3 regions of the Peribacillus sp. FSL R5-0717 genome follow, and region 2 is predicted to be linked to each of the others. Evidence: riboswitches for the same ligand, from Rfam matches in the RefSeq annotation. Region 2 holds a riboswitch; each other region holds the start of a gene.

Region 1 (3,145 bases), 3.4 Mb from region 2:
ACTAGTTTGATCATCTTTGCAGCGATCAGTTTAGCACTTTCCAATCATATGATAGCCGTGAACGTTTCATGGCATACGATAAGCTTATTAATCGTTTTTGGTTTATCGTTATTTGCCCTAATGAAATTACGCTGGCATCCAGCCTATATAATTATTCTTTCCGGTTTAGTAGGTGTTGTCCTCTATTCATGACAGGTGTCTCACACACAACCATCATTAATTTGGACCGGAATTAAGCAAAAAAATTGAAAAGTGTGAGAAAACTTTATTATGTTTATGTATTTACCATACAGAAAACACCCAGAATCCAATGATTCAGGGTGTTTTAATATTATTGTATTCTCTTTTTAAGAGGTACGTTTCTTCATTTCATCATTTCCCGGCTGAAACCGTGGAAAACCAATCAGGATGGCAATGACGCCACAAAGTCCAATCAGGATTGGGTAATATGAATACGGCAAGATGCTTAACGGAGAAATCTTTGCTACTCCTGCTGCAACAAGCAGTTGTGCTCCATATGGGATCAACCCTTGGATACAACATGCAAAAATGTCAAGGACGCTCGCCGATTTCCTTGGATCAATCCCATACTTTTCAGCAATATTTTTGGCAAGTGGCCCGGCAATGATAATCGAAATCGTGTTATTTGCCGTTGAAAGGTTCGTTAAACCAACAAGCCCCGCAATGCTGAATTCCGCTCCTTTTTTCGATTTGCTATTTCGGGTCACTAGGTGGAGTAAATAGTCGATGCCACCATTATGTTTGATTACAGCTACCATACCTGCAATTAAAATGGCAAGGAAGGAGATTTCATACATTCCCGCCATTCCTTCTCCAACTTTTTGAATGACACCCAACGGTTGATAACTACCATCAGCCAAGCCGATGACTCCGGCAAATACGATTCCGATGGAAAGGACCAAGAACACATTGACTCCTGCCAATGCAGTGACCAATACGCAAAGATATGGAAGAATCTTCACCCAATCATAAGACTGTTGGGAAATGTCAGCTTGTTCACCCATCGTTAAAATTCCTAGGATGGCACATGTGATGATGGCTGCAGGTAAAACGATGAAAAAATTCACTTTAAACTTATCTTTCATTTTCGTTCCCTGAGTTCGGACAGCAGCGATTGTCGTATCTGAAATGAATGAAAGGTTATCCCCAAACATCGCACCACCAATAACGGCCGCCATTGAAAGGGCAAGTGAAATATCAGTTTGTTCACTAATCCCTACCCCGATAGGTGCCAAGGCAACAATCGTGCCCATGCTTGTCCCCATGGATAGAGAAATAAAACAAGCGATGATGAAAATCCCTACCATTAATAGGTTTTGCGGAAAAACAGCTAAGGCAAGATTCACTGTTGATTCAACTGCCCCCATGCCATTGGCAACTTCCGAAAAAGCGCCGGCCAAAAGGAAAATGATAACCATTAACATGATATTGGCGTCACCGGCACCTTTACAGAAGATATCAACTTTTTGATTGAATGTCTCTTTCCGATTCATCGCCAATGCAGCTGCCGATGCAATGGAAATCGCTACAATCACCGGAAATGAATAAAAATCTTTAGTGATGATTCCAGACCCAATAAATAAAATTAAAAATACGACAAATGGGATCAATGCCCATGGATTCCCTTTATTGTTTGCACTCATGATGTACACCTCTTTTTATTTTTCCCGCGACATGTGTCACAGCTCTTATTCTATTAACAGTTTTCGCAAATAACTCCAATTTGAACCTACCTGATTTTCCAGTCATTGAGCTGTAGCAAATAAAACTGGCATAAAAAAGACCCCTTCTATTTAACAACAAGAAGAGGTCTTTTAATTTATAAAAAACACCCTCCTTATCTTTCAGGCAAAAATCAGCCTGCTGGATTTGGCACAGCACTCCATTTAAGTCCGCTGCCGAGACATCTTCGGGCCAGTCCCTCCGTCTCTCTTGATAAGAAGATTACATTATATAATTTTATCAAAAATTACGATGCCTGCCAGAAAAGTACCACGCTGGAAACTTGCCTGAGTTCGTGACATCGAAAGTCGTTTTGAAAAGCAAATATAACAGTACAGCATTTTGTCTATTTTCGCAAGGGTTAATTTTCAAAGTGTTTCACATGCACTCCTTACTGTTTATAAAGAGATCTAAGTTGATTGGAGCAGGTGTGCGAGACTCCTCGGGGAAAAGCGAGTGCCTGGAGGCAACGTCAAATTGTAAAAACCAAAAAAAAAATGTAGACAGACTCGATCTTCATCGAGTTGTCTACATTCTGAGAGGTCTAATGACCTCTCAGCAAATTTGTTGGATTAGGTTAGGTGAATTATTTTTAGTCGAGTTCACATCAGTCGATACTTCAAATGCTTCCATCTGTTCCGAATCGAATGATTTTAAATACTGTTGCAGATATGCAGGATCATTAATGGAAGGATTCAACCAATCTTTTTCATCTTCTGGTTTTAGAATGACAGGCATGCGGTCATGAATGCTGGTCATTAGCTCATTTGGCACAGTTGTTATAACAGAGCACGAATAGATGCTGATGCCCTCAGGAGATTTCCAGGATTCCCAGAGACCGGCCATTCCAAATGGAGCATGATTCTTCATTTTTATCCGCATCGGTATTTTTCTTTCTGGTGTCTTCTTCCATTCATAAAAAGAGTCAGCGATTATCAAGCATCTCTTCTTCTTATACGCATTCCTGAAGCTTGCTTTCTCAGCAATGGTTTCCGCTCTGGCATTGATCATTTTGTAGCCCGCTTTTTCGTCTTTTCCCCAGAAAGGAATGAGTCCCCACCGAAGATATCCAAGCCGGTTCCTTACCCCGTCATTAATGACGGAGAGCACGGATTGGGAGGGAGCAATATTGTAGCTGAATTGGTATTCCTCATCAAATGACCCTTGAATATCAAACCGTTCTTTTATTTCTTCTATGTCAGTGAAAAGAGTGAAACGTCCACACATAATATCGCCACCGTATTAAGATTTATTACAGTGTATCAAATGGAATGGGCAGGCACAAATCAGCTTTCTAAAATCCTGATATCAGTAAATGGTTGATTAAATAATTCGCTGGAAATCAAAAGAGTGCCAAGGACTTCTCTTTCATCTTCTGCTTTAATGATTTCCGACAAAATTA
Region 2 (3,145 bases):
GACCGCAGGATATTGATGATCGGGTTCAATACATTAAAAATCCATTTATTCTCCAGGATGTGACCCTTTCTTGTAATGACAAGCAGGATACCGAGCGGAAGCCCGATCAATCCGGAAAATATCAATGAGATGGCTACCATATAAAGTGTGTCACCGAAAGCTGTCGACAGCTGCTCTGCCGTTATTTCCATTCCCCAAAGCGTATTACCCATTTATACTTGCACCTCCTGGACGAGAATCCCCTCATCTTTAATATATTGATAAGCCTTGTCGACCTCATTTTTGCTCCCTGTCACTTCGATGATCAAATTCCCGAAAGGAGTTTCCTGGATTTCAGAAATATTGGCTGATAAGACACTTAAATGAACATCATATTTCTTCGAGATGGTTGATAGTAAAGGAGTACCCGAAGTAGTTCCAATAAAATTAATTTTCCAAATAATCGGGATATGGGACCCTATGCTTTTTAAGAAACTTTGTGGAATTTCGTCATGTATGACCGTTCTCACGAAGTTTTTTGCAATATCCGTTTGCGGCTTGGCAAAAACTTCGAAAACCGAACCTTGTTCAACGACGCAGCCGCCCTCCATGACCGCTACCTTATTGCAAATTTCCCGAATGACAGACATCTCATGAGTGATTAGCAGGATGGTGATATTGTATTCTTTATTAATTTTTTTTAAGAGCTGCAGAACTGCACTCGTTGTTTGTGGATCCAATGCCGACGTAGCTTCATCACACAATAAGATCGATGGATTCGTAGCCAATGCCCTCGCAATGCCGATCCGCTGCTTTTGCCCGCCGGATAATTGTTCCGGATAACTCTTTGCTTTGCTCGATAAGCCAACGAACTCCAACAGCTCGCCTACACGTTTTTGAATTTCCTTAGCTGGAGTTCCCGATAATACCAGCGGCATGGCAATATTATCAAAAACAGTCTTTGAGTTTAGTAAGTTGAAATGCTGAAAGATCATCCCGATTTTTTTCTTTTCTGCCCGTAATTCCTTCGGGCTTAATTTGGTTAAATCCTTGCCACCAACAATTACCGAACCATCTGAAGGATGTTCAAGCAAATTGACCAACCTGATCAACGTACTCTTTCCGGCCCCGCTATAACCGACTACCCCGAATATATCCCCCTTTTCCACTGTCAAGTCAATGCCCTTCAAAGCCTCGACAGTCTGTTTCTTTGTTTGATAAACCTTTTTAACATCCTGAAACTCAATCATCCAATCTCCCCCTTGTTGTTTATTTGTACGCATTCCTTATCCAGAGAGAAGAGCTTTGCAACGTTTCATAATAATAGGGTTACATTTTCGAAATTCACGAGTAAAACTGCAAAATTCACGAGTAACTGCACCAAACTCACGAGTAAGTCTGCAAAATTCACGAGTAAATCCACCAAACTCACGATTATTGCGCGAAACTCACGAGTAATTGCACCCATTCTCAAAATAACCATATACATTTTGAATAAACAAAAGAGGCCTCTTCCGTCATCAGACAGAAGAGGCCTCTTTTAGACATAAAAAAGAGTAAACTCTTAAATTAATTATCTAAGAAAAGCTCCTTCTTATCTTTCAAACTTTCGTCCGTTGGAATTAGCACAGTATTTTTACAAAAGTAAAAACCCGCTGCCGAGGTATCATAGGGCCAAGTCCCTCCACATCTCTTGATAAGAATTAACGTTATATTTAATTATGTCCTTCACTATATATTCTAATTTCGCTAAAGTCAACCATATTTTTCATCGCTATAAATAGTTTCATAGTATAGTGAATCGATACTTTTTTATTATATTAATATATTTTATATTTCTACTTTTATAATGATTTGCTCATTCTCCATACAGGGTATTTTTCATTTTCTTCCCTTATCTTCACCATGCCTGAATTCGTATATAAAGAAATCGCCCTTTGATTATCCGGAGAAACCCTTAATTGATATTCGGATACATTAAATTGCCTGAAAAAGTTTTCTGCGTAGCGGACCAATTCCTTGCCAAGGCCTTTACTGCGGTATTCGGGAATAAGATAAAATAGATTCACATAGCCAATTTCAGTTCCTTCGTACTCCCGAATTTGAAGTTCCATTTGTCCAATCGGTTCTTGGTCCTTTTCAATGATCACCTGTCCATCCGGAAATTTGCGGACCCATTCTTCCATTCGTTGCAGATAGGCATGTTCATCTCCAAAACCAGCTTCAGTTCCAAAACTTACAACAAAGGAATCTTTCCGAAATTTAATGATAGTATCTTTATCTTTGTCCGTATCAATGGTACGAAAGATCAACTTCATCCACCCCTATCATTTTAGTGAAATAGTTTTCAAGCAGGGAGTACTTTCTTTTTCATAAATAAAAGTCTTAAAGGGGCCCTTTTGTTTTTGTGCCTTGATGAAAAAACATCTGCCATCTTTCATTCGCACATTTCCAGATTGAACTTCTTAAGGTATGTTCCAGCTTATCTTCATCAAAAATCCGGTATGTAATTAACACGGTATCATCAGACAATGGATGCATCTCAAATTGACTTAGGGTCATGTTCACCGATCCGGCACCCTCTTGCCCCATAAAATCGCTTTTTGACCATATGTTACCCGAACTGCCGAACTCAAAGAAATCATCTTTCAATAATGATGAAAGCTCTTCTGGAGATGTACGAACTTCAAATTTTAACAATTTCTCCTCCAGCTTATACAAATGCTCTTTTAATAATGAAGATTCCCTGTCCATTCATCTTGTCCTCCTTTTTCAACTATTGGTGAAGTTCATGATCAATGCTGGCAAAGATTTTATATCCAGTTGGTTTGGTTATAATTGCGGTCAGCAGCATTTTTTTCTTTTTTTATTTGGCTGTTTTTCCATACTTTGTTGCTATTTACCAAGTAATGTAGAGTGGTTGATTTCCCCTCCAGATGCTCGCTTTCCGCGGGGCGGGCGGTGAGCCTCCTCGGCGTAAACGCCTGTGGGGTCTCACCTGTCCCGCTGCTCCCGCAGGAGTCTCGCACTTCCGCTCCAATCAACCTTAAATCGTTTCGTTTTAAAAACAACAATCTTTACGAAAAGAGCCTTTCTTTTTTAACCGTTTTGCCCTACCTATTTTCTTATTAAGAAACTGGACTCACGACGGATTTTTCTAAGTGTT
Region 3 (3,145 bases), 1.3 Mb from region 2:
TTATCCGCTAATGTAATGGAATCGACCCCTGCTTTTTTCAAAACCTCAGCACCTGTCATGAAACTCTCTATCCCTAGCTTTTTCGGTGGATCAAGCTCAACAAGAATCGTCCGTTCCGTTTTGGCCTTTTCGTAAAGGGGAAGTTCCAATTCCCTATCGTTCACCTCAATTACTTCTATTTCACGGGATTTCGTAAATTTCTCTTTCACGGGAGCCAAACTTCCAATTGCATGCTTTACAGCTTGAATATGCAGTGGAGTCGTTCCACAGCACCCTCCTATGATCGCGGCGCCTTGCTCACGAAGTTCCAGGGCACTAGAACCAAAATATTCCGGGACAGCTTTATAAACGAGCCTCCCATCGACATAATCAGGCAGGCTGGCGTTAGGGTAAATGGCAATCGATGCTTGCTTTGGCAAACTCACTTCTTCCAAGGCCCGAATCATATGATGTGGTCCAAGGCGGCAATTCACACCAACCACATCGGCACCCAATTGCTCGAGTTTTTGAAAGGCTTCATTTAAATGGATTCCATTTTGAAGATTACCCAGTTCATGCATCGAGACATTTGCGATAATCGGCAGTCCGGTTTCATTTTTAACGATTTGCAGGACGGTTTCCAGTTCTTCCAGGTCATAAAATGTTTCCAGGAGAATCCCATCAGGATTTTCCATCAACAGACTGTATAGCTGTTCACGAAAACCCCGTTTTATCTCTTCCATGCTTAAATCCGATTTCCTGATACTCCGCTGTGCCCCTATGGTGCCGAAGACGTATGCCTTACCTTTTGCCGCTTTTTTAGCAAGAATGACTCCCTGGCGATTGATTCTGCTCACTTCATCTTCAAGTCCATACCGCTTCAATTTATTGAAATTGGCTCCGTATGTATTCGATTGAAGGATATCTGCACCAGCTTCCAGATAGGCTCGATGGATGGACTCTATTTGATCTGGGTTCGTGCAGTTTAATTCCTCATAACATTGATCAATGCCATTAGAGTAAAGCAAGGTCCCCATTGCCCCTTCCCCAACCAGCATTCTTTCTTTTAATTCTTTACGAAAATTCATCATTACACCCTCTCTCAAAAACAATCCTGTTTTTGTCGTATTCTATGAGTATGAGAGAAAAGGAAAAAAAACCTTCTCAAAGAAGAAGGTTTTTGAAACATTCTCCTCATCTATCAAGCTCTGCTTGCTGGATTTAGCACCTTTGCGTAAGCTGGTTGCTGAGGTTTCTTCGGGCCAGTCCCTCCACCTCTCTCGATAAGATCCATTTATATAATTTTCATAAGATTTCAAAATTTGATTATATTTAATTTACATTAATAGTCTGTCAATTTCAATACCTGATCGACATTTTTTTCACTTTTGCAAAAATCATTCAATCCTTTGCTGCTTGAACCCTCTTCAAGATCCTTTGTTTCCAGTCTTCCGCTAACGAGTCTAGTGTAAGTAAAGCCTTAGCACCTTCAAGCCCATCCCGTTTATGAAGGATGACCTCTGCTGCGTAATGGACAGAAATTTTTTCTTGTAGACGGTCTATCAGCTCAATCTCGTTTTGTTTATTTATCGTTCCTTCTTGAAGTACTCTTGCAAAATAACCAGTGTAACTCGTTTTCAGTACGTGTTCCAAAAACTTAGGTTCTTGATTGAAGAGGGAAATGGTCGAACAAGGTATCCTCCCTTGGTTAATTTGAACAATCACATCGCCTATTTGATAAATATCGCCGATATACGTTGTTTCTTCCTTCATCCCCGCTATAGTTAAATTTTCACCGAATGCAGGGATATCCAGCTTTTTAGAGAATTTTTCATTCCATAATGAATAATGCTCAAATGGGTAAAAGCACAAAGCCCGATCAGGACCTCCATGGAACTTTACATTACCGACACCATCACCGATTATGCCAGCTTTAGTCACTTTCAAATTATCCTGTGCTTGTTTATCCATGGCTGAAAAGATATCGATATTCGAAAAAATTTCATGTTTCGGCTTCCCCGCATGTAGTGATTCGATTTTTCCATTTTCCATTTTGCATCTTCCATTCATATTAAATTTATATCGTTCTATATGTATAAATTATACTAAAAATCCATTTTATTCAGTACCTTTTTATATGTATATGAAATGAAAAAGCCATATGCGGCGTTAATGGGCTAAATATCATTGATTTCCAGAAAAATTCATAGGTTAGTTTCAGTAATTTAGTTGCTATTTCAGAATTAAATATGGTAGAATATGAACACAATATATAGTCGAAAACTACAACCGTTCGCCTATATGTTGATTTTCACGATTGAATTCCTCATTGTCGCTCTTTAGGGAGCGAATTTTTTTTGCTTTCGTTAATATCCACTAATTCCCTGTAATTCCATTCACTTTCTCGCATCGTGATCGACTCACCTATTTGTACTTTCCTCCCCTCTTTATCAAGACCTTTTCATCTTATTAGAAGCCTGATTCCTTGCAAAAACAAGCAGAAAGCCGAGCGACATCATCCGTCTTCCGCTCAGCTTCCTGTTTACGCTTGTTTCTTTTTTTTCGGTGCCGCTTTCTTCCGGGTCGTCTTTTTCTTTTCCGGTTCATCATGTTTTGTACGGTCTATGGATGCTTGTAATGCCTCCATTAAATCAGTTACATTGTTGGAAACTGGTTCTTTTGTTTTCGCTGTAATCGTCGTCTGTCCCGTTTTCTTCGATTCAATCAATTCTAGTAACGCGGTTCGATAGTCATCGGTGTACTTTGTCGGATCGAAAGTAGTCGTTAATTGATCTATCAATAATACGGCAGTATCGATTTCTTTTTTTACAATGGTATCATTGGCAGGGATATTCGGAACATCCGCTGTGGAGCGGACTTCATCCGGATAATGAATCGTTTCCATAACCAAGGTATTATCAACGACTCGGATTACCGCCATTTGTTCTTTGGAGCGAATGATGATTTTTGCCAACCCCACCTTATTCGATTCCTTGAGGGCCTGCCTCAAAAGGGAATAGGCTTTTATCCCCCCGTCATTTGGGGACATGTAATAACTCCGGTTAAAATAAATGGGATCTATTTCTTCAATTTTAACGAAATCCACGATTTCCACGGCTTTTTCTTCGTTTTGTTTTTTCAGTTGTTCTAGTTCATTGTCTTCCAA

What was found. A riboswitch is a leader RNA that binds a small molecule or an ion and turns the genes downstream of it on or off. The one in region 2 is predicted to bind S-adenosylmethionine.
Region 1: linked by a shared signal. The riboswitch ahead of NYE65_RS23510 (Na+/H+ antiporter NhaC family protein) and the one ahead of NYE65_RS07305 (methionine ABC transporter ATP-binding protein) in region 2 are both predicted to bind S-adenosylmethionine.
Region 3: linked by a shared signal. The riboswitch ahead of NYE65_RS00895 (bifunctional homocysteine S-methyltransferase/methylenetetrahydrofolate reductase) and the one ahead of NYE65_RS07305 (methionine ABC transporter ATP-binding protein) in region 2 are both predicted to bind S-adenosylmethionine.

Annotation. Positions count from the first base shown of each region.
Region 1 is NZ_JBBOOF010000001.1:4,904,376-4,907,520, reverse strand. Features, by position in the region: gene NYE65_RS23515 (chromate transporter) at 1-192, shown strand, start outside; gene NYE65_RS23510 (Na+/H+ antiporter NhaC family protein) at 348-1,664, opposite strand; SAM riboswitch class I at 1,856-1,963, opposite strand; gene NYE65_RS23505 (SOS response-associated peptidase) at 2,299-2,970, opposite strand; gene NYE65_RS23500 (hypothetical protein) at 3,030-3,145, opposite strand, start outside.
Region 2 is NZ_JBBOOF010000001.1:1,500,664-1,503,808, forward strand. Features, by position in the region: gene NYE65_RS07300 (methionine ABC transporter permease) at 1-191, opposite strand, end outside; gene NYE65_RS07305 (methionine ABC transporter ATP-binding protein) at 213-1,229, opposite strand; SAM riboswitch class I at 1,571-1,682, opposite strand; gene NYE65_RS07310 (GNAT family N-acetyltransferase) at 1,824-2,291, opposite strand; gene NYE65_RS07315 (nuclear transport factor 2 family protein) at 2,365-2,733, opposite strand.
Region 3 is NZ_JBBOOF010000001.1:193,043-196,187, forward strand. Features, by position in the region: gene NYE65_RS00895 (bifunctional homocysteine S-methyltransferase/methylenetetrahydrofolate reductase) at 1-1,067, opposite strand, end outside; SAM riboswitch class I at 1,171-1,269, opposite strand; gene NYE65_RS00900 (MOSC domain-containing protein) at 1,381-2,031, opposite strand; gene ku (non-homologous end joining protein Ku) at 2,522-3,145, opposite strand, start outside.